3 regions of the Pseudoalteromonas sp. TB25 genome follow, and region 2 is predicted to be linked to each of the others. Evidence: predicted binding sites of a transcription regulator. Region 2 holds the regulator's gene; each other region holds the start of a gene.
The links. The regulator sigma-54, encoded in region 2, starts transcription at its own class of promoters, with help from an activator protein. The targets are predictions, from matches to a motif close to GTTGGCACGNNNNTNGNNT.
Positions count from the first base shown of each region.

Region 1: a site for sigma-54 is predicted at 8,366-8,384, ahead of L652_RS0116555 (PA2169 family four-helix-bundle protein). Genes of this name have one in related genera too.
Region 3: a site for sigma-54 is predicted at 7,163-7,181, ahead of L652_RS0117770 (hemerythrin domain-containing protein). Genes of this name have one in related genera too.

Region 1 is NZ_AUTI01000380.1:2,472-14,156, forward strand. It holds gene L652_RS0116520 (peroxiredoxin-like family protein) at 1-629, opposite strand, end outside; gene L652_RS0116525 (LysR family transcriptional regulator) at 752-1,639, shown strand; gene L652_RS0116530 (DUF2937 family protein) at 1,619-2,134, opposite strand; gene L652_RS0116535 (RNA polymerase sigma factor) at 2,408-2,974, shown strand; gene L652_RS0116540 (FecR domain-containing protein) at 2,971-4,050, shown strand; gene L652_RS0116545 (TonB-dependent receptor) at 4,060-7,095, shown strand; gene L652_RS0116550 (biopolymer transporter ExbD) at 7,169-7,564, opposite strand; gene L652_RS0116555 (PA2169 family four-helix-bundle protein) at 7,879-8,322, opposite strand; gene L652_RS0116560 (LysR family transcriptional regulator) at 8,500-9,438, opposite strand; gene aceK (bifunctional isocitrate dehydrogenase kinase/phosphatase) at 9,456-11,174, opposite strand; gene L652_RS0116570 (DUF4124 domain-containing protein) at 11,278-11,685, opposite strand, start outside.
Region 2 is NZ_AUTI01000202.1:14,742-26,426, reverse strand. It holds gene L652_RS0105005 (SRPBCC family protein) at 1-356, opposite strand, end outside; gene L652_RS0105000 (EAL domain-containing protein) at 468-2,657, shown strand; gene L652_RS0104990 (YgiQ family radical SAM protein) at 3,058-5,235, shown strand; gene L652_RS0104985 (protein disulfide oxidoreductase) at 5,404-5,955, opposite strand; gene mgtE (magnesium transporter) at 6,014-7,372, opposite strand; gene L652_RS0104975 (HPr family phosphocarrier protein) at 7,505-7,777, opposite strand; gene rapZ (RNase adapter RapZ) at 7,820-8,665, opposite strand; gene ptsN (PTS IIA-like nitrogen regulatory protein PtsN) at 8,684-9,136, opposite strand; gene hpf (ribosome hibernation promoting factor) at 9,141-9,428, opposite strand; gene L652_RS0104955 (RNA polymerase factor sigma-54) at 9,455-10,954, opposite strand; gene lptB (LPS export ABC transporter ATP-binding protein) at 11,024-11,685, opposite strand, start outside.
Region 3 is NZ_AUTI01000400.1:185-9,189, forward strand. It holds partial or broken gene L652_RS0117735 (glycosyltransferase family 4 protein) at 1-1,046, shown strand, start outside; gene L652_RS0117740 (threonine/serine exporter family protein) at 1,163-2,389, shown strand; gene poxB (ubiquinone-dependent pyruvate dehydrogenase) at 2,943-4,667, opposite strand; gene L652_RS0117760 (RluA family pseudouridine synthase) at 4,984-6,639, shown strand; gene L652_RS0117765 (DUF6500 family protein) at 6,641-6,859, opposite strand; gene L652_RS0117770 (hemerythrin domain-containing protein) at 7,223-7,648, shown strand; gene L652_RS0117775 (hypothetical protein) at 7,743-8,156, opposite strand; partial or broken gene L652_RS01000000124060 (TonB-dependent receptor) at 8,575-9,005, shown strand, end outside.

The DNA.
Region 1 (11,685 bases), on a different contig from region 2:
GCTGTCATAACATCAATAGGTTCTGCGCGTAGGGTGTAATCTTCGCTTAAAAATGCGTATGTAATAACACCTTCTTGGTTTATCACATAGGTGGCCGGTAGCGGTAATTTAAAGCTTTTATCGCCGTAGTAGTGTTCAAAATCAATACCAAATTGTGTATATAACGCTTGAATACGCTCATCAAGTGTAAACAATAAACCAAATTGCTCAGCTACTTTATTGCTCACATCGCAAAGCACGTCAAATTCAAGGTCGTTTTTTTGTGCAGTTGAGAGAGTTTCATCAGGTAGTTGTGGTGATATTGCGATTAACTGAGCACTTTGAGTTTTAAATTGTGGTAAGTAGTCGTTAAGTGCTTTTAGTTCTAAATTACAATATGGACACCAGCCACCACGATAAAAGCTAATAATTACCGGGCCTTTTTTTAGTAAATCTGCAAGCTCAATGTTTTCGCCGTTATGGTTGGCTAAGCTAAAGTTTTCTACTTTTTGACCAATTTGCAATGCATTGTCTTTAATATGCTGTGCAATTAGCTCTTCGTTTGTAGTGTTCATTAGTGCCAAAACGTCAGCTGGCAATTTGGCATCTTTTTGTACGTTATAGGCATCTATTTGCGCTTTTAAACTCATGATTGAACCTCAATAATTAGACTATTTGCAATTATAGTGTTTTATATATTTAAATAAATATTGCAATACTGAAAGCTTCATTCGAAAATATTAAACATTGAAAAGTGCACAATGGCATCTTTATGTATAATTTAAGCGACCTAGAAACATTTATAGCTGTTGTTGAAAATAAGGGCGTGCTTGCTGCTGCCCGCGAGCAGCGTTTATCGCCTGCAACGGTGAGCCATCGCTTAAGTAAACTAGAGCGTGAGCTTGCTACAGTACTTGTTTTTAGAGATAGCAGGCGAGTACGGTTATCTCCCGCAGGTGAAATATTTTATACGCGTGTGGGGGCTATAATAGAAGCCCTTCACGATGCTGAACATAGTATTGGCGCGCGCAGCTCATCGGTGAGTGGTTTACTACGCGTGACCATGCCGCCTTGGGTTTTTTCAAAATACGTAATGCCTAAACTCAATGAGTTTGAGCAAGCTTACCCTGAACTAAAGCTTGATTTTTTAATAACGGATCATTTTGTAAATGTAGTTGATGACGCGCAAGATGTTGCAATTAGGGTGGGAAAATTAAATGACTCAGGATTACTTTCTCGTAAAATCGTAAACAATAGTCGCATACTTTGCGCAGCCCCTAGCTATATAGAAAAGTACGGCATGCCTGAAAATTTAACGCAATTGAGTGAGCATTATTGGGTTTGCCTGCCGTGGCAACTCCAGTTAAAGCTTTATGACGAACACAAAAAAATACATACCTTTAATGCTAAAACCCGTTTTACTATTTCAAACTCCGATAATATGACACAAGCTGCTATTGCAGGTCATGGTATTGCTATTAAATCAAAAATAGCGATTAATGAAGATCTTAAAAACGGTATTTTGGTTGAAGTTATGCCAGGGGTAATGGCACAAGATGATGCACCGGTTTGGTTTTTACGTCCGCAAAATAGTTTAACAACCCGCAAAACCGATGTATTTTATGATTTTATGAAATCACTATTTTTGAGCTGCGAATAAGCGTTTAAATGAGCGTTTTACTCCAGTTAAAAACAAATAACCAGTAAGCTCTGCAAGCAAGGCAACAATTATGGCTGCAACAATGGCGGCTATAATAGAGTCTTTTTTCAAAATGATTTGACCTTCAAAGCGTTGCCATACTTGTTGCTTTATATCGTTCATGCCACTGATCATAGTAAATATATACGGAGATTTCTCAAACCTATTTACGGCTATCTGTAAATCTTGCTGTCGCTCGTAAAGAGTACTGATATTACTTGCCCCTTTGTTCACAATTTCATCATCAATATTTTGATAGTGTTTTATTAGCTTAGTTAAATCATTATTGAAATACTTAGCTGCATCGCTTTTAAAAGGCGCAACGGCATTATTAGCTTCAATTAACTGGGCTGATAATGCTTGGCCAAAGTCACTTACAAATGCAGGTATTTGCACTCCAAGTAGTAAACCGAATGCAAAGAAACTAAGTCGTATATAATCTAAAAGTTTACTCATTTATCTTCCTATGCATTTAAATAACCCAGAATTAACATTTGAGCTTGTTTTTATGTCAAAAACTCGTAATCTATTGGGGCGTGTTAACCTTTGTGGATTGAACCCAAAGGGCAGCGCATGTATGGTATTTATGCTGCGTTATCACCTATTTATGGGGAGTAACCACACTACATAGGCTCTGCCTTGCCTAAATACCAAACGTACTGCTGCAAATTCAACCACGAAAGGCCAACACGCCCTAATAATAAAAATAACAACAGGTGGATGTTAAGGATGACGAAAAAAGTAAAGTTCACGTCAACATTTGTTGATATTTCTAAACAGCTCAAACGTTTTGTATCGCGCATTGTTCAACCCGACGATGTAGAAGATATTGTGCAAGAAACTTTTGTAAAAAGCTATGAAGCTGATTTAAAACAAGACATCCAGTTTACCCGCAGTTATATGCTAAAAACAGCAAAACATCTAGCACTCAACCATATAGCTAAGTGGGACAATAAATTTAATGATTCGTTAGAAAACGATAACGAATTGCCCGTATTACTCAAATCAATGAAGCTCGAAGACGAATACACATCTAAAGAGCGTTTTTTACTTTTTTGTAGAGCTACTGAGCAACTAAGCTCATCGATTCGTAAATGCTTTATATTAAAAAAAGTTTACGGTATGAGCCAAAAAGAGATAGCAGACCAAATGCAGTTAAGCCAAAGCACTGTTGAAAAACACATTGCCAAAGGATTGTTACAAACCATGTTATACATGCGTGAACATGAGCAAAGCCCTCAAACGAACCTTAAAGCTCAAGCACATCCTATATCAGTTAAGAGGGTCGCAGAATGAGTAATGTTCATCAATTTAATTCAAAAGATTTAATCTTAGAAAAGTCATGTGATTGGATAAGCGCGATTGATCGTGGTTTAACTGATGATGAAAAAGAGCAATTTAAATTATGGATGATGCAAAGCACTGCACATCAAGACTCTATATACGAGCTTGCTCAGCTTTGGGATGAGCTTTCAGTATTAAACGAATTAAGTCATTTATTTCCTCAGCGCAACAATACTAAAACATCAAAAAACAAGTGGATGTTTTCTTACTCAATTGCAGCGAGTTTGTTTGCAGCGTTAATGGTATGCAGCTACTTATTAATTAACTTAGAAAATGGCTACAACCAAGAGCTTGCTAAAGTTAATTACACTAAAATTTACAAAACAAAAGTAGGCGAGCAAGCAACGTATGTATTGCCAGACGGCACCATAGTGCAGCTTAATACTAATAGCTTACTAGAAGTTGCTTATAGTAAAGGCCGCAGGCAGTTATTACTTAGTCGTGGAGAAGGGCGCTTTAATGTAGCAAAAGATGCCACGCGTCCGTTTAGTGTTATGGCTGGTGATAAAAGTTTTACCGCGTTAGGCACGGTATTTAATGTACAACGCAATACTTCATCAGATTTAGAACTGGTGGTTACTGAAGGCAAAGTGATGATCACTGATCCAAGTGTAGCGGTTGATGCAAATGACTTTAAAGATTATCAACTTGCAGATAATAGCACGAAAAAAATTCGTCAAATTAATGCCAATATTGTTACCTCAGGCGAAAAAGCAGTTATTGAGCAAAGTGTTACAAAACCAATTACGCAGCTTTCAATGAACGACGTACAACGCGATTTGGCATGGCAAAACGGGATGCTTATTTTTAATGGAGAAGAGCTAAGCGATGCTTTAAATGAAGTAAGCCGCTATACAGCCACACGTTTTGAGCTTTCATCAGCTGAGCTTGCCAGTATTAAAGTGGCTGGAGTATTTAAAGCCGGTGACGTTGAAGGTTTACTAGAAAGTTTACAAACTAACTTTTCGATTGATCATGAGCGTTTAGGTGAGCATGTAGTAACGCTAAAACACCATACAGAATCATAAGTAGACGTTATGCAAATCAAACTAATGTTAGGTAAAGTTACATCAATAAAGATTGAACGTAAAAAAAACATTAAAAAAAAGAAACAAAACCATAGAGGATTTTTGTTTGTCAGCTGTTTATATAAGTTGCGCAGTAACCAAACGCATTTATTGAGTGGATTTAGTGTGCTTGCACCGGCTATTTTTAGTTTAAGTGTACAAGCAGCAACACAAACCACTGGGCAAATGGTGCAATTTGATATAAAAGCGCAGCGAGCAGACAAAGCCTTAATTGAATATGCTAAACAAACAGAGCAAACTGTGGTGTTTTCTTATGAGTTGGCAAAGCAGTATGATGCAAATTCAGTTTATGGATTTTACACTCAGCTAGATGCTCTAGAGGCATTATTAGGTGGGACTGAGCTCGATGCGGTTGTTGATCAAAATGGTTTACTGAGTATAAAACTCAAACAAATCAACAGGAATGATAACAACATGATGAAGCTTTCAGCGGTCAGTGCAGCAGTATTACCAGCTTTACTTGCAGTAAATTCGCAAGGTGTATACGCAGCAGAAGAAGTCGCTCAAGAAAAAATTGAAAAAATTGCTATTGTCGGTAGCCGAGTAGCAGGGCGTTCAGTTGAAGATTTACCCGTTCCAGTAGATATCCTAAGTGCAGAAGCGCTTGAAAATACGGGCCAAACAGAAGTTGGTCGTATGCTACAGTCTATCGCCCCTTCATTTAACTTTTCAAGCTCTGCAATTAGTGATGGTACAGATGCTTTAAGACCTGCGACACTTCGCGGTTTGGGCCCCGATCAAACATTGGTGTTAATTAACGGCAAACGTCGTCACCAAGCAAGTATTATTCATATTAATGGCTCTGTTGGGCGTGGTACCGCAGGTACTGACATGAATGCAATTCCAGCTTCTGCAATTAAACGCATTGAAGTATTACGTGATGGCGCTGCTGCTCAGTATGGTTCTGATGCAATTGCAGGTGTTATTAATATTGTGCTCAAAGATGGTAGCGAAGGTGGTAAAGCGGCTATTAACTACGGTCAATATTCTGAAGGCGATGGCGAAACCATTAACCTTGATTTTAATAAAGGCTTTGCGCTAGGTGATGACGGTTATTTAAATACAACTATCAATTACCGTGACCGTGCACCGACTAACCGTGCCGGTTTACATGGCTCTTGTCAGTTTTATGGTTGTACAGAACTAAGTGACGGCACTTTACTTGCTGGCGATCCGCGTGAGCTGACAGCCGATCGTGATACCTTTAGAATTGGTGATGCTGACTCTCAGCAGTTTGGTTTAACAATTAATACCGGTTACGAGTTAGGTGATGGCGAGCTTTACGGCTTTATTACTTACTCAACACGTGAAAATGAGTCGGCTGCATTTTTCCGTCATAATGCAAATGCAGGTGGTAACCCAGTACTACAAGATAACGATGCGACGATTCCGCTAGGTTTCTTACCAAAAATCAACACAACTATCGATGATATCTCGTACAACTTTGGTTATAAAACTGAATTTGATAACGATGCAAGCCTTGATTTATCTTACACCTATGGCGAGAACAGTATTGATTACACTACAAGTGACACTATCAATGCCTCATACGCTAACTTTTTACGTTATGACCAAGGTTTAAGTGCAGCTGATATTCGTACAACTATTCCACGTGAAGCGTACGCTTACGGCATGGAATTATCATTGCAAACAATCAATATTGATTTTACACAAAACTTTGATGATTATTCGTTAGCGATGGGTGCTGAAATACGTACTGACGAATACCGTATTTTAGAAGGTAATGAATATGCGTACCGCGATTACGACACATTAAATGGTGTAAGTATTTACAGCGGTTTAAGTGGCGGTGTTGGCTCTGAAGATGCATCGGGTGGTTCACAAGGTTTTGGTGGTTCATCACCTGCGTCTTCAGTGGATGAGTCACGTGATGTAATTTCATTTTACGTAGATGCAGAATCTTATGTAATTGAAGATGTGATTTTATCTGGAGCACTTCGCTACGATAACTACAAAGGTTTTGGCGATACAGTAAACTTTAAACTTGCTGGTAACTGGTCTATTACCGACGATATTTCATTACGTGGTGCATTAAGCTCAGGATTTAGAGCGCCTTCAATGCAGCAGCTTTACTTTAATAACGTAAGCACACAATTTGTTGTTGATACTAATGGGAATTTAGTTGCAGAAGAAGTTGGTACATTTAGAAATGATTCAACACTTGCGCAAAGTTTAGGTATTCCAAAACTTAAAGAAGAAAAATCACAAAACCGTAGTTTAGGTATTGTGTATAACGTTACCGATAATATTAATGTAACCGTTGATTACTACTCGATTGATATTGACGACCGTATTGTAATTAGTGATCGCTTAGGTAAAGGGTTATCTACAAGCCTTGATGCAGCACTAAATAGTGCAGGTGCTGGCGTAGGGCAGTTTTTCTTAAATGGTGCTGATACAGAAACTCGTGGTGTTGATTTTGTAGCAACGTGGAACACTGAAGGTTTAGGCGGCACGCTTGATTTTACACTTGCAGCTAACTTTACCAAAACAGATGTTGTATCGTTGTTCTCTCCTGCTGGCTCAAGCCTTGAGACAGTAAAAGTAGATGATATATTCTCAGCTGAAGACATCTCTATTATAGAAGAGTGGCAACCAGAGGACCGTATTAACTTAAGTGCGCTTTATCAACGTGATGATTGGACTGTTAACCTGTCACTTAATCGTTTTGGTGAATACACAGTAGAAGATGGCGGTCGTCAAACGTATGGCGCAGAAATTTTAACTGACGTTAAAGTTAACTACTTCGTTACTGAAGATTTATCAGTAAATATTGGTGCAAATAACTTGTTCGATGTTTACCCAGATAAAAATGAAATAGGTAACTCTCGCTCAGGTACTATTGTGGATGCTAGTGGCAACACAGTAATAAGTAGCTCAGGTGTGTTTGACTACTCACGTCGTTCGGCTCCGTTTGGATTTAACGGTGCTTACTACTACGTAGGTGCAGAATACCGTTTTTAATTAATAACCTCCCTTTTGTTATTTAACTCTAAGGGCCGTAAGGCCCTTTTTTTGGTTTTAGCTTGGGCTGATTTTATTTAGAAATCAAACTTATTGGATAATCATCGTATTGCTTAATATTATTCATTACATTCATTAAAGTATTATGTGTACTGTTTTCGTCTGCGGTTATAAGTACCGAACTTATTTCATATTTAGCCGCGAACATAGCTAAGTTAGTCGCAACTTGCTCTAAATCAATTAACCTCCCAGAAAAATATACTCCGTTACTTTCATCAATTCTAAATAAAGCATTTTTAACAGGCTTATCTATTTGAGGGCTGTCGAGTGGTCGGTTTAATTCAATAGCCACAGGTTTTACAAAAGATGTAGTTACAATAAAGAAAATTAGTAATATGAACACTATGTCTAACATCGGGGTCATATCTACATCAGCATTATTTTGTAGTTTGGTTAGTTTACTTTTCATATTGGACCTTATTTTTAATTAAATGCTGCGGCGCCACAGCAAGGTTTTAGGTACCTATTAACAAAATTAGCACAGCAAAAATAAAGCGTGGTTAAATAAATATTCTAATAATATTAAATATTTGTACTAATTATGTATTTAAAATGTGGTGAAATAAGGCGGTGTTTATACCGTTCTGCTTATATATGGGGTCTATTTAGCATCGTTATAATGTAATGCAATTTGTTAAATTGCTTAAAAAACTATGTAGATTGGTATTAGAGGCAATAAAAAACCCAGCTCGAGGCTGGGTTCTAGTTATGCGCTATGTCAGCTTAATGCTTTTGCATACGGCTCATTTCTGCATGGCAGCTTTGCATTGTTAATAATGTTTTAGCCAGTGCAGCTTCGCAGTCAGCTGGTTGCGGTTTATCCATTGCTGCTTTAATTTCTTCAAGGGTTTTATCTTCTACCTCTTCAAGCTCTTTTACATACGTGCTGTCGTTGTGTGAGGTGAAAGTAGTCAATAGGGCTGTGTACGCACGTCGTGCTTCAACTGCGAAAGATGAGCCATCTTCGCGTTCGCCTTTTTCATTAATTGCATATGGCTGCAAGCGCTCAACACTCACTTTTCGGGCATCTATCATACGCTGAAAAAGTGCACCAATAGCAGGGTCTTCAACTTTTTCCTGTGCTTTTTGATAAAAATCGATGCCGCTGTTCATAACTTGAATGATGTCAGTAATATGATTTACTTCTGATCCTTGATGGGTGTTCATAATGACCTCTTTAATTAAATGAATGTATAGTTCAATTAAATAAAAGCAATGTATGTTCCACGTTTTAATTATTATGTAGTTATTTGATTTTATTGGTTTAATTTTGATCTAGTAAGATGCTAAGTTAACAGGCAAAAAGTTAACCTAGCAATTTTTACATTATATTGTGTAATAAAGTTATTTTAGCTCTTCAGCTACTTCAGCTACTTTTTGACGTAACCAAATGTGACTCGCATCGCGATGTAACAGTGGGCTCCAAATCATATCAAGCTCAAAAGGAGGAATTGGAAATGGTGGCTCTAAAATTTTAAGCCCCGGATCATCCAAATATATATTTGCGGCTTTTGAAGGAAGGGTCGCAATCAAATTTTTCTCTTTAGCTAAATGAATAGCTACATGGTAGTTACGCGTAAAAGTGGCAATATTACGATGCTTACCAAAGTGAGCAAGTGCTTCGTCAACCCAGCCAAGTTTTTGAACATCTTTAGGGTCCATGCCTACACCTACACCAAAACCTGTTTTACTCACCCATATATGGCGCGCTTTTAAATAGCTGTCGAGGCTAAAGTTTTCAATTATAGGATTATCGGCTTTTACTAAGCAGCAAAAACTATCTTTCCAAATACGTTTATGATGAAAAGACTGCGGTAAGTTTTCAAAACGGTTGATTGCCATATCTACTTTACCGTTTTCTACATCATGAAAGGTGACATCACTTGGTGTGAGTATATCTAAAGTAGTATCGGGGGCTTCTTCGTGCAATTTACTTAAAAGCTTTGGTGCTAATGTACTTGCAGCGTAATCACTGGCCATTATTCTAAACACACGCTTACTTTGGCTTGCCTCAAATTCTCGATTAGGTGCTAGAGTTTCTTCAAGGGTCATTAAAATGCCACGAATAACGGGTTGTAACTCCAAAGCACGCTCGGTAGGTACCATACCATCGCTGGTACGAACTAAAATAGGGTCGTTAAATAAGTTACGAAGACGTTTAAGGCCATTACTCATTGCAGGTTGCGTTATACTCAATTGATTAGCAGCGCGTGTTACGTTGCATTCTCGAAGCAATGTATCGAGGTAAACGAGTAAATTTAAATCTATTTTACTTATATTCATTGTGTGTCCTTTAGCGCTTACCAGTGGTGAATAAAGCGCTGTGCTGTCGGGTATGGGTAAATATGACTTACCTGACCATTTTTTATATTTTGTTGTGCCTGCTTCCAAAAGCTAACATCTATAAGCTCTGGATGAGTACTGAGTAAAAACTTTTTATACATAGGGTTTGGCATTACAAATGTACAAAGTTGCTCAGGAAATACGTCCTGTGGTGCAACAGAGTAACTTTGTTCATCCATTAAATAGTCGTCATAGCTCTTTGCTTTTGGTAATGCTCTAAAGTTCATATCGGTTAGATATTGAACTTCATCGTAATCGTAAAAAATAATACGTTTGTGCTTGCTTACACCAAAGTTTTTTAAGAGCATATCACCAGGGAATATATTAACAGCAATCATTTCTTTTAGGGCTTGCCCATATTCTTCAATCGCGTCGGCGACACTTTCTTCATCAGCATTTTCTAAAAACAAGTTAAGAGGTGTCATTCGCCGTTCAATATACAAGTGCTTGATGATCAACCACTCGCCCTCAATTACCATTGATGAGCCAATTGTTTTATGTAATTGCGCAAGTAAATTACTATCAAAACGCGCTAAAGGAAATACGACGTTAGAATACTCGATGGTATCGGCCATTCTGCCAACGCGATCATGATTTTTTACCAGTTGATAACGCTTTAATACGGTATCACGGCCAAAGGGTTTACTCTCACCAAATTTGTCTTTTATTACTTTAAAAACATAGCCAAATGAGGGGAGGGTAAATACCATCATCACCATACCGGGAGTCCCCGGTGCAATTGTAAACTCATCACTAGAGTGAGATAAATGATTTAAAAACTCTCGGTAAAACTCAGTTTTACCCTGCTTATGAAAACCCACTGCGTTATAGAGCTCAGCAAGTGTTTTGTTTGGCATAAGTTGATTTAAAAACCGAACAAGTGCTGAAGGTGCGTGAGTCTCTACCATAAAGTAGGCGCGGGCAAAGCCAAAAATAACACGCATTTGAGATGACTTAGTTAAAAGTGCATCTAAATATAATCCGTTATCTTCATCGTGTAATACAGCGATTATAAAGGGCTGAACCCCACTTTTTGAAACAACACGACCAACAATATAGGCTGCTTTATTACGATAAAAAGGTGTGTGTAAAATATCAAAGCGCATTTGCCAAGGTTGGTGATGTGTATCGGGGGCTTGTTTATAAAAAGCTTTAACAAGGAGGCGGATATCACGCTCTAAATTTACAAATGGGGCTTTAAAATCAAAATGATTAATAATGCGTTTTATTGTTGGTTTGAGGCCATCAACTACAGGAAAGTATGTTCTATATTCTGCTTCTACAGGCACTGAAGGAGCATCTTTTAAGGTTGCTTCTACAAATATAAAGTCATTATGAAAATAGCGCCTATGGTACAGCCGGCAAAATACAGAGTTATAAAAAGTTTCGGCGAGCTCTGCTTGGGGATGAAAACATAAAAAATGCTGGTATATCTTTTTAACTTCAAGCCATAGGCTTTCATCGAGTTGTTCGGTTGGGGTTTCTTTTTTTAGCGCTTGCGTGGTTTCGTTAACACGATCATCATAATAGCTGATACGCAAACGGCTGATATCATTAATTGCTTGCCAATCTTTTTTTGCAAAGGCAAGAGGGGCTTTGGCTGTTGTTTTTTGAAATAACTGATAGTGCCTTTTAAAACCCGTTAAAATTAATTCAGCAATATGGCGAGGTTGCATTTGCACTCCTTAAAAGTCCCTAGAGTTTATACTCTATTGTGTTAAGGGTATGTTATTTTAAGTTTAAAACCAAGATAAATGTTACTTACTAACTAAGAGTAACTTATTGGAATTGAGCTATCTTTTTTTCGAGAATTTTAATTTGTTTAGTCACAGCCGATACGTTTTTCTTATATGTTTTATTAATTATTTTTAGTTTTTTAGTAATGTCTTTAGTAATACGCTTTTTATCATCAATGGCTAAGATATGATTTAACCGCTCTTGTTGTTTGTATTCAGCACGCTCTTTATTACGATCAAGTATTGTTAGTTTATGGTTATTACTGCGAAGCTCTGCCTGTAAGCCAGATAGAAGCCTTTCACGCTCAAGTTCGTTTAGTTGTTTAGTGTAGTCAACCTTAGGACCAGAATACTGATTACCCGTTGTGTTAACTTTATAAGTCGTTGCTTCGTCGTCACAGGGGAGTTGAGAAAAGACAGTGCCTTTTTCTGTTACACATTTGTAGTAAGT
Region 2 (11,685 bases):
CCCCTAATAATATGCTCAGCATTTAAAAGTATATTAAAGCTGACCTTATTTTGACTCACCGAAGTTATGATCATTTCACCATACCCCCATTTTCCCTTCCAAGACTGATGAGCACCCAGGCCAGAGTTCGGTTCGCCCAAAGTAAAACGTATACTGGGGTCTACTTTTTCCCATGGAGACCATTTTTGCCATTGATTAAAGTCAGTAATAAGCGGTTTTACTGCGTCAATATTTGCATTGATTTCTATTGTTTTATTTACATTATAACTTTGGGGAAGTATCAGCCCTACCAGTACTAATACCAATAACAATAACAGTACGCCTTTGATTAATATTTTTAATGGTTTAATAAGCACACCTTCTATTAATTTTTTGAGTTGAAATACAACAACTTTTTATTAATCGACTATAGTATGAATTAGATTATAAACCAAAAATAATTGATAAATTGCTACCTAGGAGAGCGAATGTCGTCAGATCAAAACGATTTTTTATTTTTTGAACAAGACTATGAAGATGATGCAGTTATTGAGCCGACTAAGTTTTGGGATATTTTAATTGTTGATGACGAACCTGAGATCCACTCTGTAACAAAGTTGGCTTTGTCTGGAGTTGAGTTTTGGGGGGCAGGCTTGCGATTTCATGATGCCTATTCGGGCGCTGAAGCAATAGAGATTTTAGCTAAAAATAACAATATTTCAGTTATTTTTTTAGACGTTATTATGGAAACTGACGATGCTGGCTTGCAGGTTGTAAAAAGGGTGCGTGACGAATTAAATAATCAACATGTAAGAATTATTTTAAGAACAGGGCAAGCTGGTAATATACCAGAGGAAAAAGTAATACGTGAGTACGACATAAATGATTATAAAACTAAAACAGAACTCACTCGCTCTAAATTAGTAACATCGCTCATAACCGCTATTCGCTCTTACGAGCAGGTATGCCAGCTTGAATATCAAAGTGATGCAATGAACACGATTGTTTTTGCATCAAAGTCTATTTTAGGGCTTACTGATATTAAGCAACTATGCAAAGAAATCATCAAGCACATGAGTATTATTTTAAAGTGTTCACCTCGAGGGCTTGTGTGCAGCAAATTAGATGGCGATGACTTTATTCAAGTCTTAGGTGGTTGTGGGCATTACGAAAACTACTTTGGTGAAAAATTAATTAATGTTGATAGCAAAGTATTTAAACAAGTTGAGTTGTGTTTTGATTTATCAAAGCATCAACATACAGACTCAAGTGCAACATTTGTATTAAGAAGTAAGCATAGAAAAGCGGCTTTATATATAGAATGTGACCATGTTCCTTTGCCAGCGCAGTTGCAGTTTGCTGAAATCTTCTTAACAAATGTGAGTGTGGCCCTCGATAATATAAGGCTGTTTGTAAAGTTAAGGGATGCAGCTTATAAAGATGTGCTTACAGGTATTTCAAATCGTACCAATTTTATTGAACGGGTAGTGCGCTATCAAAAGCCGCACGTGAATGATTATGTATTTGTACTACTTGATATAGTTAATTTTGCAGATATTAATAACGGCTTAGGGCAAGAGGTCGGCAATAAAGTATTAATTGGCATTGTGCAAAGGTTAAAAGAAAACTACCCGACAGCTAAATTACTATCTCGTATTGGTGCTGATGTTTTTGGTTTTATTATTCGCCGTGATGAACTCGACTTAAAAAAATTGAATGAGCAGTTAGGTGTTCCATTTTGCGCAGAAGAGCATACATTGCCTATCGATTTTAGATTGGGTTTATGCCAACAGCAAGACTTTCAAAGTAGCGGGATTGATACACTTAAAGTTGCTTATATTGCACTTAATCAAGCTAAAAAAACAAAACACAAAGAGGGAATTTATTACAGTGTAGACATGCAAGATAAAATGGCTTGGCGCATAGGAATTATTAGACAATTACGTCATGATTTTGCTCGAAACAAGTTAGAGGTATGGTATCAACCTCAACTTTCATTAGGGGACTTGTCTTTAATTGGGTGTGAGGCATTACTTAGGTGGCCCACCGGTAACGGATCATATATATCGCCAGCGGTATTTGTTCCACTTGCAGAAGATGCGGGCTTGATTGTTGATATAGGGCAGTGGGTTTTAGAGCAAGCTTGCCAACAACAAAAGCGCCTAGAAAATATGGGTACCGAAATTTGTATTGCGGTTAATGTGTCTGTTCCGCAGTTTAAAGTAAAAGGCTATGCTCAAAACGTTAAAAATACATTATTAAAATATGGTGTTAAGCCAAAAAACATAGAGTTAGAAGTCACAGAAAGCGTAGTAATGGATGAACTCGAAACTGTTATTAATACACTTAGAGAGCTTCAAGAGTTAGGGATTGAGGTTGCTATTGATGACTTTGGGACTGGCTTTTCATCGCTTAGTTATATACAAAGTTTACCCTTGGATAGGTTGAAAATAGATCGTGCATTTATTAAGGATCTGCCAAATGATGACACTGGCGCTATTGCTGCCTTAGTTATTTCTCTTGGTGCTAAGTTGGGTTTAAAAACGATTGCTGAAGGCGTTGAAACACAAGAACAAGCTCAGTTCTTAAAAAACTTAGGCTGTGATGAGGTACAAGGTTTTATGTATGCTAAACCCATGCCTGAGCATGAATTGATAGAATTTATAAATAAACGCTAAAAAAGATTAACTTATTATTATTTAAGTTAGGGCGTGTTGAACTTTTGTGATTAATTTTGCAGCAGATTGTTTGGTATTTAGGCAAGGCAGAGCCTATGTAGTGTGGTTGTTCCCCATAAATAGGCGATAACGCAGCATAAATGCCAAACATGCGCTGCCCTTTGGGTTCTTTCTAGGGACGATTAACTCTTTGTTGCTCGGTTTTTACTTAGCCCGCTAGGTTACAAACCTCGCGCCGCGATTAAATCGCCCCTAGATTGAACAAATTTCAATCCACAAAGATCAACACGCCCTAATGAACGATTTAGAATTTAAAGCGCGATATGCTTTGACTACTTTGTATATATAAAGAATTTAGTAGGGTATAATTCGCGCCTTTTGTTATTCTACGGCCACAATTATGAGCACACTCAAAGCTAAGCGCGCCTTATTTTCATACCCGAAATACTGGGCTGAATGTTATGGCACCGCGCCATTTTTACCAACTACACGTGAAGAAATGGATGCACTTGGCTGGGATAGCTGCGACATAATAATAATTAGTGGCGATGCGTATGTTGACCATCCTAGTTTTGGTATGGCTGTAATTGGCCGTGTACTTGAAGCGCAAGGCTTTAGAGTGGGGATTATTGCCCAACCTGCATGGAACTCTAAAGATGCATTTATGGAGCTCGGCAGACCGAATTTATTTTTTGGTGTAACAGCCGGCAACATGGATTCGATGATCAACCGCTATACAGCGGAAAAACGCATGCGCCACGATGATGCTTACACGCCTAATAACGTTGGCGGTAAGCGCCCAGATCGCGCCGTGATGATTTACTCGCAAAAATGCCGTGAAGCATACAAAGGTATCCCAATTGTTATTGGCGGTATTGAAGCCAGCCTTCGCCGTATTGCTCATTACGACTATTGGCAGGAAAAAGTACGTCGTAGTATTTTGTTTGATGCAAAAGCCGATATTTTAATTTACGGTAACGCAGAGCGCCCGCTAGTTGAAGTTGCACACCGTATTGCGGCGGGTGAAACGATGGATACGATTCAGGATATTCGCGGCACGGCTGTTATTCGAAAAGAGCCTCTACCTGGTTGGCGTGGCAGTGATTCTACCGCTATTGATAAAATTGGTAAAATCGACCCTATTCCAAACCCATATGGCGCGGATGATGTTGGCTGTAGTAAATCAGAATTTAAACAAGCGGGTATTGATTTAAAAGCAGAAGCGGCAAAACCAATCATGGTTCAGCCTGCACGTCCTAAGCCGTGGGAAAAAACCTATGTTAAGTTACCTGCTTATGAGCAAGTAAGTGTTAACAAACCTTTATACGCCCATGCCTCGCGAATTTTACACCAAGAAACAAACCCTGGTTGTGCAAGAGCGCTTTACCAACGACATGGCGATCGCTCTATTTGGGTAAACCCGCCAGCATATCCATTAGAAACACATGAGATGGATGCTGTATTTGGTTTGCCGTATCAGCGTATTCCTCACCCAAGTTATGGTGATGCTAAAATACCTGCTTACGATATGATTAAAACGTCAGTTAATATTATGCGTGGCTGTTTTGGTGGTTGTTCGTTTTGCTCAATTACAGAACATGAAGGGCGCATTATTCAAAGTCGTTCGCAAGAATCTATTATTGAAGAAATTGAACAAATTAGAGATAAAGTTCCCGGCTTTACTGGTGTTATTTCTGATTTAGGTGGCCCAACGGCGAATATGTATAAGCTGCGCTGTACTAGTAAAAAGGCCGAGAGTACCTGTAGACGCTTATCATGTGTATATCCTGATATTTGTAAACACATGGATACAGATCATACGCCAACAATAGATTTGTATAAAAAAGCACGTGAAGTTAAGGGTATTAAAAAGGTATTGATTGCTTCAGGTGTACGTTACGATTTAGCTGTACGCGACCCGCGTTACGTTAAAGAATTAGTAACGCATCATGTAGGCGGTTACTTAAAAATAGCGCCAGAGCATACAGAGGATGGTCCATTATCAAAAATGATGAAACCAGGTATGGGGGCGTACGATCAATTTAAAGAACTATTTGATAAGTACTCTAAAGAAGCCGGTAAAAAGCAGTATTTAATACCTTACTTTATATCTGCTCACCCAGGTACAAAAGATGAAGACATGGTAAACATGGCTTTATGGCTTAAATTAAACGACTTTAAGCTTGATCAGGTACAAAATTTTTACCCATCACCTATGGCTAATGCGACGACTATTTACCATACAGAGATGAACTCTTTACGTAATATAAAAAACAACTCAGAAGTTGTTCCAGTACCTAAAGGCGCACGCCAACGTAGATTACATAAAGCTATTTTACGCTACCACGATGCAGCTGGTTGGCCAATGATACGTGAAGCTCTACGTAAAATGGGTAAAGCTAATTTAATTGGTAAAGGGCCTAACTGTTTAGTGCCAGAAGAAGGGCGCGATGAAAAAGCAGGTAAAGGTGGTAAAAAAGGTGGGCGTCCGGCACTAACGCGACATACCGGTTTTAGCCAATTTAAAAAGGCAAACACTAAGCCAAAAGTAGGCGGTAATCGTCAAAGCACACGTTAGTAACTTTATTTTCTAATAGATAAGGCTAATTGCGGTACGCGTTTTTTAGCTTTTGTATACGTAAATTAAGTAAGCTTTGCTCTTTATTATCTATATTATTGTAGGTGATAAAGAGTGAGGTTTTAGAGCCCCTCTCTTTAGATATCCTGTGCTAAGTTTAGCTTTTTTTTAAAGCATTGATGATAACCACAAACGCAATTTAAGTGACCATAACGGCTGAATGCCGGTGAGTCCTTGCGTCATTTTATTATCTTTTAAGATTATATAAGATGGCGTGACATGTCCCTGCCAATCGGAAAATATCTCCCCGTGTTGATCGTTAACAGTACTGAAGCTGTAGCCTTGCTCATTTAAATAATCATGCAGCTCTTGAGCAGAGCCTGACTTTATCGCGATGCTCACAACAGCGTATTTATTCTCGTTTGCGAGTTCGTTTATGGCAGGGGAGGTAATACTACAAATAGGACACCAAGTTCCCCAAAAATACACAAGCGTGGGTTTATCTTGGCTCATTGCTGCTAAATCAATGTTTTGCCCTTTATAGTCGATTAATTGTAATTGAGGATTTGCTGGCATGACAGGTTGCTGCCACCAATTAACGGCGGTATAAATGACGAAAAATATAGAGCCATATACCAGTACACTTTTTAATATGGATACGCTTTTTTGTTTTAGCGTTTTTTTAGGTATGTCATTTTTATGTTTGGTATCCGTTGCCATAGCTACTGATTTACCCTAAGTATTTTTGCTGTAGTTTTTTACATTTAAAGCGTTTAATTTATATCAGCAACCATGTAGCAGTACCTAAAAAGGCGAATATACCAACAATATCAGTCACCGTGGTTAGCACCACACTCCCTGCAAGAGCAGGGTCTATATTCATTCTTTTAAGAATTATTGGAATACTTGCACCAGCAACACCTGCCACCACTAAGTTCATAAACATAGCGAAAGCGAGTACGCCACCAAGCATAAAGTCCCACTGCCATAGCGCAATAACACCCGCAATTAATAGTGACCACAAAATACCGTTTAGCGCGCCAATGGCCAGTTCTTTCATCATCAAGAAACGTTGGTTTGTTTGGTTTATATGACCTACTGCAATACCACGGATAACAAGCGTTAATGATTGGCTACCAGCAACACCACCCATAGAAGGGACAATACCGTTAAGCACAGCCAAAATAGGGAGCACATCTAAAGTGCCTTCAAAAAAGCTAGCTACAAAAGCAGCTGCAAGTGCGGTTAGTAAATTAACTCCTAGCCAAACTGAGCGTTTTTTAGAGCTTTTTAGTACAGGCGCGAATGTATCCTCTTCATCATCAAGACCGGCTAGGCTTAATAAGCTATGCTCGGCATCTTCTCGGATTACATCAACGATGTCATCGATAGTAACACGACCGAGGAGTTGGTCGTTATCGTCCACCACAGGGGCCGATATCCAATTATGGCGCTCAAATAATTGCGCTACTTCACTTTCATCCATTGATATTGGGATAGACTCACAATCTTCATCCATTAAATCGCGCACAATTTTTTCTGGCGGATTAGTTAATAATGTACTCAGCGATAAAGCGCCTATAAAGCAGTTATGTTTATCAACAACATATAAATCATCTGTACCCTCTGGTAACTCACCACGCAGTCTAATATAACGAAGTACAACATCGAGTGTTACATCAGGGCGAATGGTCACCGTATCGGTGTTCATTAGCGCACCTGCTGAACGCTCTTGATATGACAGTGCTTGCGTGGCACGTTCACGGTCTTGAATGTCCATCGCGCTAACAACGTCTTTATAGACGGTATCTGGCAGGCTACGTAATACTTCACCTAAGTCATCGTGGCCCATGTCTTCAGTTGCGGCGGCAATGTGCTTAGGTTCCATTTGGGCAATAATGCCTAAACGAACATCTTCAGATAATTCTTCAAGAACATCACCCTGCACATCAGGATCGACCAATTGCCAAAGCAGTCGGCGAATTTTATGCGGTGATGATTCTAATAATAATGCGGTATCACAAGGAGCCGTTTTTGCGAGCATGCGCCTAACTTGAACAAATTGACCACTATTGAGTGACTTCGTCACCTGTTTTAGTTGCTGTAGTGGGTAATCTTGTTCAAAAGCTTCAGGCATTGGCGTCCTTTATAAATTGTTATATTACTTTATGGGGGGGAGGTGAGTTAACTGGCGTTACTAACCTATCTATTTTATATATCTGTTTTAATTGAAGCATTAGTAATGCGAATATTGTTTTTATAAAACAGGTTATTCTTGTTCATTAAAGCGTTGTGCTATTAATTCTCCAACAGCGTGTAAAGCTTGCTCAGAATCAGGGCCTTTACAAACAACTTTAACTTCTTTTCCTTGGCTACTTTCAAGTAACATTAGTGCAAGTACGCTATCGCCTGCTGCTTCTTTGTCATCTTGGAATAATGTGATTGTCGCATCAAATTGTACTGCTAATTGCGCAAGCACAGTAGCTGCTCTGGCGTGTAAGCCTAATTTGTTTTTTATTAAAAAGGTATCTTCACAATGCATAACTTACTCTACCTAAGCTGAACAGGTGATTATTCAGCTATATTATTTTTCTTGCTCGCGATGGCGAATTTTTACATTGGGATGTGTCATTGCGAAACTTTCACCGATAGTTTGCGCTAAATACACAGAGCGATGTTGCCCGCCTGTACACCCAATAGCAATGGTTAAATAACTGCGGTTATTTCGTTCTAAATGTGGTAACCACGTTTGTACAAATGTTTGAATTTGCCATGTGAATTTTTGCACTATGCTGTGATTAGCTAAATAGTCTTTAACCGGTTGATCTAACCCATTTAAAGGCTTTAACTCTGGTTCCCAGTGTGGATTTGGTAAAAAGCGTGCATCAAATACGTAGTCTGCTTCTTTTGGTATACCGTGTTTAAAACCAAATGATTCAAATGTGACAATCAGTTGCTTATCTTTTTTACCTAAAATCTTTTCACGAATAGATTCAGCGAGTTGATGAACACTTAAATCAGTCGTATCTACCATAAAGTCGGCGCGAGTGGTTAATACATCAAGTAATTCTTTTTCTTTTTTGATGGCTAAATCAAGCGGCAACGAGTCTATTGATAGTGGGTGTAATCTGCGTGTTTCAGAAAAGCGTTTGATCAATGTCTGATCGTCGCTATCTAAATAAAATAACGTAGGGTTTGCAAAGCCTGGTAAGTATTCAAGAATATCGTTAAATTCATCTTGTTCTTTAGGGATGTTGCGCACATCAATGCTAACAGCAATTTTATCGTAGCTATCAGACACACTGCGAACTAATGAAGGTAGTAGGTTTACTGGAATATTATCAACGCAATAATAACCTAAATCTTCTACAACGCGCAAAGCAACCGACTTTCCAGAACCAGAACGGCCGCTTATGATAATTAACTCCATTTAACACCCTTTATAAAACTATGATTGATCGACAATAACTTGGTAAAGCTCAGTATCAGATTTTGCACTGCGTAACTGTTTACAAAAATCTTTGTTGTTTAGTTTATCAGCAATGGTTGCTAGAGTCTTTAAGTGCTGCTGGTTATCGCCATCTGGTACGATGAGTGCGACAAAAATATCAACAGGGCGATTATCGATTGCATCAAAGTTTATTGGAGTTTCGCTAACGAGCACTAAAGCCAAAGGCTCTTCTGCACCGCTCATTCTTCCATGAGGAATAGCAATGCCACGCCCTATACCTGTACTACCTAATTTCTCTCTGCTCATTAAAGCATTAAGAATATCTTGTTGCGGTAAATACGGAAGTTTGTCGTGAGCAAGTTCGCTAATGAACTCTAAAATTCTTTTTTTGCTATTAAAAAGGACCGCAGCTTTGCTGCAGTCCTGGCATATAAGTGAACTTAATTTCATCATATTAGTGTCGAGCAAGCTTCTCTTTGTGTTTGATTACTTGGCGATCGAGCTTGTCGATCAACGAGTCAATAGCGGCATACATATCTTGATGTTCTGTAGAGGCAAATAGCTCAGCACCGCTTACGTGTATTGTGGCTTCTGCTTTTTGATTTAATTTTTCTACATCGAGAATGACATGAACATTATTTATATGATCAGAGTGTCTTTCAAGCTTCGCAAATTTAGTATTAATATAGTCTCTTAGTGAATCGGTTAATTCTACGTGACGACCAGTTAAGTTTAGTTGCATAAGCATTACCCTCTTAGTTTAGCGTCTTAAATCAGACTTTTACGCTGATTTGACGGTGGAATAGCAAGAGATTCGCGGTATTTTGCGATTGTACGTCTTGCTACTTTAATTCCTTGCTCAGCCAATATATCCGCTATTTTGCTATCACTCAATGGTTTTGCTGAGTTTTCTGCTGCGATTAATTTTCGGATAAGCGCACGTATTGCTGTAGATGAACATTCACCACCGTTTTCAGTACTTACATGGCTTGAGAAAAAGTATTTAAGCTCAAATATACCACGGGGTGTATGCATGTACTTTTGAGTAGTTACGCGCGAAATTGTCGATTCGTGCATTTCTACCATTTCAGCGACATCATTTAAAACCATTGGTTTCATGGCTTCAGGGCCATGTTCAAAAAAGCCTTGTTGTTGCTTAACAATACAATTAGTAACTTTTAATAGCGTGTCGTTTCTACTTTCTAAGCTTTTAATAAACCATTTAGCTTCTTGTAAATGTGAGCGAATAAACTGGCTGTCGCCACTTGATTTTACAGTGCGAGACATTGCCGCGTATTGGCTATTAACACGAATTTTAGGCATGCTATCTGGGTTTAATTCGACAACCCAGCGGCCTTTAATTTTTTTAACTGACACATCAGGAATAACATACTCAGATTCTTCCCTTACTATAGTATCTGCAGGTTTTGGGTTGAGAGTATGTATTAGTGTCATTACTTCTTTAAGCTCTTCTTCTTTGAGCTTAGTTTTTTTCATTAATGTACGATAGTCGCGAGCTGCTAATAGATCAATATGCTCGGTTAAAATCATTTTCGTTTCATTAATGTAAGGTGTTTCTTTATCAAATTGATTAAGCTGAATACACAAACACTCTTGTAAACTACGTGCAGCAATACCAACAGGATCAAACAGTTGGATGCGTTTTAATACCGCTTCAATTTCATCAAGTTCGACTTCGTTATCATCTTCGTTTTCTTGATTAAAGCTTTCTAAAATTTCTTCGCAGCTTAGTGTTAAAATACCTGAATCATCGACGGCTTCTACAATCGCAATAGCGATGGCTTCATCGGTAGGGCTAAATGGCGTTAGTTGTAATTGCCACATTAAATACTCATGGAGCGTTTCAGTAGAGGCGCCTTGGTATATAGATTCATCTTCAGGCATTGGACCTGATGAGGCTGCAGGAGCGGCACTCATGTACTCATCCCAACTAACATCCATAGCCATGTCGTCACTTAGCGTGTCTTTTGCAAGTGCTTCACCAGTATCTTGTTCGTATTCGCTCGGAGCATCATCAGCAGATGCGCTAACAGTTATGTCATCGGTATCAGCTTTTTGCTCGTTTTTACCAGCAGCGTCTTCGGAATAGTCTGCCTCTTCAACCTCTAATAGTGGATTACTGTCGAGAGCTTCTTGTATTTCTTGCTGGAGATCCAATGTACTGAGTTGCAACAAACGAATAGCTTGTTGCAACTGTGGAGTCATTGTAAGTTGCTGGCCCATGCGCAGCTGTAGTGATTGCCTCATGTATCTCTAACAATCCTTTTATGTTGTTATAATTAATACTAGCAGATGCTTAAAGACATGGCGTAAATGTTACAGCCTAAATTGCTCGCCTAAGTAAACATCGCGTACTGTTTTATCATTTAATACGTGTTCTGGAGTACCTGATGCAATCAGCTCCCCATGAGAAACAATGTAGGCTTTTTCACAAACATCAAGGGTCTCTCTTACGTTATGGTCGGTAATTAATACACCAATCCCACGATTTTTAAGATGTTCTATTATTTTCTTTATATCTAATACCGAAATAGGGTCAACACCGGCAAACGGTTCATCCAGTAGTATAAATTTAGGATCTGCTGCCAGCGCTCGTGCTATTTCTACACGACGACGTTCTCCACCCGATAATGCCATACCTTGGCTATCACGAATGTGTTGTATGCTAAATTCATCTAATAAGTTATTGAGCGTGTCTTCTCTGGCTTGTTTATTTAGTTCTTTGCGTGTTTCTAAAATGGCCATTAAGTTTTGATAAACAGTCAGCTTTCTAAAAATCGATGACTCTTGTGGTAAGTAGCCTATGCCTAATCTAGCACGACTATGCATAGGTAAAAGAGTAATATCGTTATCATCAATAGATATTTTACCTTTGTCGCTAGGAACAAGCCCTACAATCATATAAAAAGTCGTTGTTTTACCAGCACCGTTAGGGCCAAGTAAGCCAACTATACTGCCAGCTTGTACTTCAAGGCCGA
Region 3 (9,005 bases), on a different contig from region 2:
TTGCACTAAACTGCGATAGCTTTGACGAATACGTTAAAGCCTATAATCCAGATATAGTCATGTTTGACCGTTTTATGATGGAAGAACAATTTGGCTGGCGCGTTGATAAACATTGCCCTCATGCAATTAAAATTTTAGACACCGAAGATTTACAATGTCTGCGTAATGCTCGCCACGAAGCGTTTAAAGGTGAGCGTGATTTTACAACCAGCGATTTACACTCAGACATAGCAAAACGCGAAATTGCCGCTATTTTACGCTGCGACCTAAGCTTAATTATTTCAAGTTATGAAATGAGCCTACTAAATAGCGTATTTAAAATAGAGCCAAACTTATTACACCATTTACCGTTTATGGTCGATTTAAGCTCACTGCCTACAAGTACAAAAACGTTTGAGCAGCGCCAGCACTTTATGACCATAGGTAACTTTAGGCACGCACCAAACTGGGATGCTGTACTTTACCTACAAAAAATATGGCCTCTTATTCGCAAGCAGCTACCAAAAGCAGAACTACATATTTATGGCTCTTATCCACCACCAAAAGCCACGGCACTAAATAACCCTAAAACAGGGTTTTTAATAAAAGGCTGGGCCGATAATGCGTTTGATGTAATGCAAAGCGCACGCGTATGTTTAGCACCACTGCGCTTTGGTGCAGGGATTAAAGGTAAATTGCTTAAAGCCATGATTATGCGAACACCCAGCGTTACCACCAATATTGGCGCAGAGGGCATGCATAACGATTTACCATGGCCGGGGAAAATAGCCAACACCGCCGATGACTTTGCCAGTGCTGCCATTGAAATGTACACCAATCAAAGTGACTTTGAGCAAGCGCAGCAAGATGGCAGCACACTACTTAATACGCTGTACAACAAAGCACTATTGAGCGCTGCGTTAATTCAAAAAGTCGATTCAATAAGTAGTGATTTAAACGCTCATCGCGAAAAAAACTTCACAGGCCAAATGCTCAAACATCATACAATGCGCAGCACTCAATACATGTCGCAATGGATAGCCGAAAAAAATAAAAAATTAGATTAAAAATGACTAGACACACACCAATTAGTGTTTAAAATCGCGCCCATCAAACGTGGGCATTTTTAGCTGTATTGTCTATATTTTTAGCTTAGTTATCGCAATATTTGGTCCAAAAAGATTTGAAAACTGCAACCTTTACAGAAAAACGCAAATTTATCGTTAAATTGGGTAAGATGCTTCACAAATATGGTACGCCTGCTTACCGCCTAGAAGCTCACCTCATGGAAGTGGCTACATACTTAGGACTTAAATCGTCGTTTGTTATGTCGCCAACCTCTGTAACGTTTGTTATTTGGACCGATGGCCACGAAGACGAATATACCCATGTTGCACGTGTAGACCCTGGCGATCACGATTTAGGCTCACTTGCCGACACCGACGACCTTGTAAACCAAATGCTTGACGACAAGCTAAGTTTACAAGAAGTTGATGCGCAACTAGACGCTATTTTTGTAATGCCAAACCCATACAATAAACTTGTTACGGGCGTTGCGTTTGCAACTTCTGGTGGTGCGTTTGCAATGTTAATGGGTACTAGCTGGACTGATGTTATTTGGTCATCGCTTCTTACTTTAGTTGTTTATGTGTTTGTGCTTTGGTCTGGGCGCTCAAAACGCGTAGCACATATGCTTGAGCCATTAGTAGCAATAATATCGGCCATACTTGCCTGTGCAGTAAGCGTATACATAACACCTGAAATAAACATACGCTTGGTGGTACTTTCGGCCATTATTGTGTTTATACCCGGTTTAGCACTTGCGCTTGGCTTAGCAGAGCTTGCAGCGCGGCATTTAGTGTCGGGTACAGCAAGAGTCATGGACTCGTTTATGCTGTTATTTAAACTCTATTTTGGCGGTTTTATTGGCATAGGCATTGGCTTTGCACTCTTTGGGCAAGCTGACTTTGTACAACCTGAACCATTACCAAAGTGGACAGCATGGCTCGCCATATTTTTACTTTGTAGCAGCTTAATCGTTATTTTTAGAACCAAACTTAAGCACGCTGTTTGGTCTATTGCATCAGGCTTTATAGCGTATGGCACCAGTATTGGCTCGGCTATGTACCTTGATTACACGTTAGGTACGTTTGTGGGTGCTTTATCGGTAGGTATATTTAGTAACTTGTTTAACCGTGTTGCTAATGCGCCGGCTTCTATTGTGGCCATGCAAGGCTTAATTGTATTAGTACCAGGTAGCAAAACCTATATTGGCTTAAACTCACTCATTGAAGGCCAAGACTTTATATACGCAGAGCATATAGGCCAGCAAACGTTTTTAATATTTATGTCGCTTGTTGCAGGGCTAATATTTGCAAACGTAGCCCTACCGCCTAAAAAGAGTTTGTAACTGATACTGAGCGCTCGCTTTACTTTAATTGAGTAAAGCGAGTAAAACATTAAACTAAAAACAACTACCAAGTAGCAATTGAGGCCAATGCTAAATGTTTTAGCTCATTACATTGCACTTGAGTCAAACTCAAAAACCTCATAGTGATTCCAACGTAAAAACAGTTCAGCGCTTTCTAAATAACCTAAACTCTGGATAATAAATCTATCTCAAGCAGCTATTTTCAGCGCTAACTGCGTTGAATTTACTTGCAATAGGCTAGATATTTGCGTATTCACTGGTGCGTAAACTGCTTTGCTGAGCTTGAATAAGCCATAAAACAGCCAGCGACAGTAAAACCGATTTCCATTTCATTATTGCTCTGTTCCCTCTATGAGTAGAGGTATTTTATGCGTGCTTTTATTAATTTAATGATAAACCATATATGGTTTTCTATTTCGGTTCAATCACTTACAAACAGCAGCCTTAGCTTATTAATAATAAAAGATGATAGTGAGGATTATTACTTGGCACTTCCCTATTGAGCTAAAATACTCAATAGGGAAGTAACTAACTAGCGTGACCAGTTAGTTTTGGCAAGCTCTACAATCTCGTTTCCTTTGCCATTTATCAGCGCTTTCATCATGTAAACGCTAAAGCCTTTTGCTTGCTCTAATTTGATTTGCGGCGGCATTGAAAGCTCTTGTTTTGCTGTATCGACTTCTAAAACAACAGGTCCTGAGTGGTTCATCATCTCGTTCATTGCCGATGGTAATTTTTCAGGGTCATCCACATGAATCCCTTTTAAGCCGCAGGCCTGTGCAATGTTAGCAAAACTTGGGTTTTCTAAATCGGTATCGCTTGATAAAAACCCACTGGCTTTCATTTCCATAGCCACAAAACTAAGTGAGCGATTATTATAAACAACAATCTTTATTGGTAAATTAAGCTGCTTAAGTGAGATTAAATCCCCCATTAACATCGAAAAGCCACCATCACCACACATTGCAATGACTTGGCGGTCTCTATCAACAGATTGAACCCCCATTGCCTGCGACATCGCATTTGCCATAGAGCCATGATTAAACGAGCCAATTAAGCGACGCTTACCATTCATTGATAAATAACGCGCAGCCCACACTGTTGGCGTACCTACATCACAAGTAAAAACAGCATCGTCAGCTGCTTGCTCGTTGAGTAAACGCGTTAGGTATTGCGGGTGAATTAAGTTTTGCGAGGTTTTGCCACTGGCAAGTTCATCAAGATCTTGTCGAGACTCTTTGTAATTTTTAACACATTTTTGTAAGTGCGAACTTGTCCGTTCACCTTTAATATAATCAAGCAGTGTGGCCACTGAGTTTTTAGTATCCCCTAACACGCCACAGTCAATTTGCACGTGTCGCCCGAGTGACGCAGCCTGATTATCAATTTGCAATATGGTGGTATTTTCGGGATAAAAAGCACGATAAGGAAAACTAGTACCAATCATTAATAACGTATCGGCTTCTTGCATTGCATGATAGCCCGATGCAAAGCCAATAAATCCGGTCATACCAACATCGTAAGGATTATCGTATTCAATAAATTCTTTACCGCGCATGGCATGCACTATCGGTGCTTGTAATTTTTCGGCTAGCGCAACAATTTCGTCGTGGGCATCCTTACAACCAGCACCACACAATAAGGTTACTTTTTTACTTTTATTAAGATGAGTCGCCATTGCTTCAATATCAGATAAAGCGGGGGTATAAGTTGCTGGCTTTGGCACGTTCCATTTCGGCTTAATAGCTTTAGGCATATCTTTTAATGCAATATCGCCAGGTAGCACAAGTACACTCACGCCTTTGTTTAGTATTGCTTGTCGCATTGCTGTTTCTAGCAGGTACGGCATTTGCTCAGGGCTCGACACCATTTCACAATACACACTGCATTCTTTAAATAATTCTTGCGGATGGGTTTCTTGAAAATAACTACTGCCAATTTCAGATGAAGGAATATGTGCGGCAATTGCTAATACTGGTACATTATTGCGCTGACAATCAAATAAGCCATTAATTAAATGAAGGTTACCTGGCCCGCAAGAACCCGCACACACCGCAAGCTCGCCTGATAAATGTGCTTCGCCACCAGCTGCAAATGCGGCAACTTCTTCATGTCGCGTACCTAGCCATTCAATTGTTCCCATTTTTCGCAGACTTTCACTAATGCCGTTAAGTGAATCGCCAGTTACTCCCCAAATACGTTTTACGCCTGCTTGTTCGAGGGTTTTAGTGATAAAACTTGCGATATTTTGACTCATAATATAGAACTCCTAAATATTCAGTTATTCTGTAAATTGATTTTTCGTCTCTGATCTATCAGGTAAGTCATCGTTTCGAAATGCGCTCAATTATTGAGAATCGATAAGCTTAAATATTTTGATAATGATAAATATATTACTACTGAGACTTTACTAACAAACGCCTATGCTTGCTGCGACCCCATACTGATACATAAAACATGAATGTCCGCTTTAAAGTGTTTATGAATATGCGGGTGCGAGATTTTTAGTGGCTTAACTATGAATATGTTATTATGCGCTCAATTATTTTACTGAATGCTTTTCTCTTACTTCTATGTCAAATTCTGCTTCTTGCTTTACATTATTTTCTCAAAATATTGATGCTCTCGCGCTTCCTGAAAAGTTTACTTTCCCTTTTTATTACGAGCCGCAACCATTAGCTGTAGCAGCCACTAAACAATTACAGCAACAGCTTGAAACGTTAGCGCATTTAAAAGCAGAAAATGCAGGTAAAATGTTTGGGGTTTTAGTGGTGCAAAATGCTAAGCAACAATTAGGCTTTTTAAGTGCTTATTCGGGACAAATTGAAGGTGATAAAGGTAATATTAGCTTTGTGCCGCCTGTTTCTAGCATGCAACTTCAAGACGATAGCTATTTGGCTCAAAGTAAAATAATTAACGATATTAATGCTCAAATTGAGCAATTAGAAAATAGTGAACAACTGCTTGAAGTTAATAGCAAACTTGATGATGCAACACAGAGCTACCAGCAAGCGCTATTAGCTCAACAGGCAGTAATGCAAGCCGGTCGTCAGCAGCGAAAAATACAACGTACCGAAGGCAAATTAGAACTTAGCGAAAGTGATTTTGAGCAGTTAAAAAATAAGCTTGCAGGGCAAAGCATCGTAGAAAAAAAGCAACTGCTGGCACTTAAATCCTATTGGCAAAATATAATCGAGTCACTGCAGCAAACACACATCAATATTTCTAATGAAATTGCTCATTTAAAAAAGCGCCGTAAAACACTTTCTAAAAGCTTACAAATAAAGCTATTTGCACAGTACCAATTTTTAAATGCAAATGGTGAAACTACAGATTTAAATGCTATTTTTGCAGCATTACCTGAGCACACTCCTCCTTCGGGTGCTGGCGATTGTGCAGCGCCTAAATTATTACAATACGCCTATAAACATGACTTAAAGCCACTTGCTATGGCAGAGTTTTGGTGGGGAGCAGCACCTAAATCAGCAATTAGGCAGCATAAGAATTACTACCCTTCTTGTTACAGTAAATGCCAACCAATACTTGGGCATATGCTAAAGGGTTTAGATGTTGAAGATAACCCGCTACTTATCAACCCAGCTCAGGGTAAAGATTTAAGTATTGTTTATAAAGATGACGACTTACTTGTGGTAAATAAGCCCGCTGAGTTTTTATCAGTGCCTGGCGTTAATATTGATGACTCAGTTTATATGCGCATAAAAACGCAGTTTCCAGAGGCATCAGGGCCACTAATTGTACACAGATTAGATATGTCGACTTCTGGGTTATTGATGATTGCACTTAATAAACGCGTGCACAAAGCACTGCAAAAGCAGTTTATTGAACGCACCATAGATAAACGTTATGTAGCATTAGTTAATGGTAACGTAGCTGAGGATAGCGGAGTAATTGATTTGCCCTTAGTGCTAGACTTTGATGATAAACCGCGCCAAATGGTGTGTTACACACACGGTAAGCAATCACTTACTACCTGGCAGGTTTTAGAGCGTAACAACAATATTACCCGATTACAGTTATACCCTAAAACAGGGCGAACTCATCAATTAAGAGTGCATTGTGCGCACAGCTTAGGTTTAAACATGCCAATTATAGGCGACACACATTACGGGCAAAAAGCCGAACGATTACATTTACATGCAGAATACTTAGCATTTACTCACCCTATTACGCTTAAACGATTAGAGTTTGAAGTAGCCGCAGATTTTTAAGCTAAAGCCCATCTAAGATCATTTGTTTGATGGTCTTTGCTTTTACAAAATGATCTAATTTATGGGTGTGTATCCACCAAGTAGCAGCATCCATAAGTAGCTCTGGATCGTCGTTTTTATTGGCAAAAAATGCATAAAAAGAAAGCCCTACATTTTCTCCTTTAACTGCTATTTTTTTATCGCATACGGTAATTATTTTTGCTCTTAGTTCTTCTTTCATATGTACCTTATTAAACAAACTATGCTCTGGATTATAAATCTATCTCAAGATCTTTATGGGCATATTTACTTTTAGCCACCGTTACAAAAAATTAAAAAAGAACGTACTGATAGTATCAAAGAAAGTATCATTTTTTCATCTTTTTTATTTGCGCGCTATTTTATTAACTACCTTAACTCCTCCAACACATCAGTAAAACTAAAGCCTGAAAATATTGCATGAGCGTGCTTGTAAAACTTACAGGCCGCATACTCCCACGAGCAAACGAACAAATATAAACTAATTTAATTCAACAAGTTAAATCATGGCATTTAGCTTGCTTCAATATTTGTAAGCAATTAAAGAGCAAGTAAAGGACTAGTTATGAATATTTTTGAAGCACTACGTCATGACCATGACAAACAACGAGAATTGGTAGATGCGCTTATTCAAACACACGGCGACACAGAGCAGCGCCACACGCTAATGGATGAGCTAAAAACAGAATTAGAAAATCACGCAAAATTTGAAGAACGTTACTTTTATAACCCACTTATGTTTGATGACTTAACTCACGAAAAAGCGCGCCACAGCGTAGCTGAACATCACGAAATTGATGAATTAATTGAACAACTTGAAGATACCGAAATGAGCTCGTCTGCATGGTTAGTTGCAGCTAAAAAGCTACACCATTTGGTACATCATCATTTAAGTGAAGAAGAACACGAAGTGTTTCAATTAGCGGGTAAAGCACTTACCGAAGGGCAAAAAGAGAGCCTTGCTGAGCAATACAACGACGCAATGCATTAGTTGCATAACATGCAAACCGACTTCCACACACTCCCTGTGTACTTATTGGTTATAAGCCTTATGGCTTATAACCAATTTTTTTGCATGTACTTTATTACTTTACAGTAAATTTCACGTCTTGGTCGCGTAATAAGTAAAGTGCAAAACACGCAGCCCACATTGGCCATGCAGTAAAGAATAATAAGTTATTAAAGCCATCTATGTACTGGTTGTAAGAAGAAAGCGTAGATAAGCCATGCATTACAAAAATGATACCGTACGTTATACGCTTTTTAATACCTGCTAAAAATGCTAAAGCAAGCACTAACTGCACCGCACCAATAATGTAAGCCACTATATCTGTAGAGCCACTAATACCGTAAAAATGTTCAAAAATACGTGCGCTATGCCCAGGATTAACAAACTTATCGAATGTCCACATAACCATTACAATAAACACGCCTAAACGCAAAGATAAAAGTGACCACTGCAAACGGTTTTGCACATCAGAATTCATTGAACCTGTCATAAAATTTCCTTAAATGAATATTAATAAACGTAGAAGTAACCTAGACCGTATAAGTTGTTTTTTATTTCAAAAATTTTTAATTAAATTCATTAGTTAAGCCATGCAGTACTAAAAGTGAAGCTTATTTAAGTAATTTAAAAAATGCTGCATAAAAGTTAACTCTTTTAAAATGTTAGCAGGTTGAAAGTAGTCTATAATTAAAAATTCTATTAAAAGCATATATTTACATTCACTCTAGTACAATCGCTGTATTAATATTTTATCAACTAATAAAACAATACTACTTAATTACCATCTTTATAATGCATCTGTTTTGTTATGTTCTAAAAAACAAAAAGAATCAAAATTTTACTGAAAGTTATTTTTAATCCTTTCGGTCTTTATCGCCAACAACATTTTAACCGTAGAGAGAAAACGTTTGAAACACGCATATTTAGCACTTTCCCTAGCCACCATATTAAATACACCACTTAATGCTTTTGCAGCCGAAGAATCAAAAACAGCAAAAGAAGGCGCAATTGAGCGTATTGAGGTGGCAGGCCAAGTTATTAGATCTCAAGGTCTTTCGGTTAAAAATGCCACTGTAGACGGCCCTTTTGGCGACAACTTAGCTCTACGAGATATAGCCCGATCAGTAACACCAATTTCAAGCGAGTTAATAGAACAACTCAATATTACGACTTTACAAGACGTACTTGCAGTAAGCCCTAATACCTATTCAGCCAGTGGTTTTGGGGCACCAAGTTTACCTACTATTCGTGGGCAACTAGGTGAGCTTTTCCAAGATGGTACACGCCGCCAAGCAGGTAATAATGGCTTTGGCGTGCCGTTATCGTTCAACTCTATAGA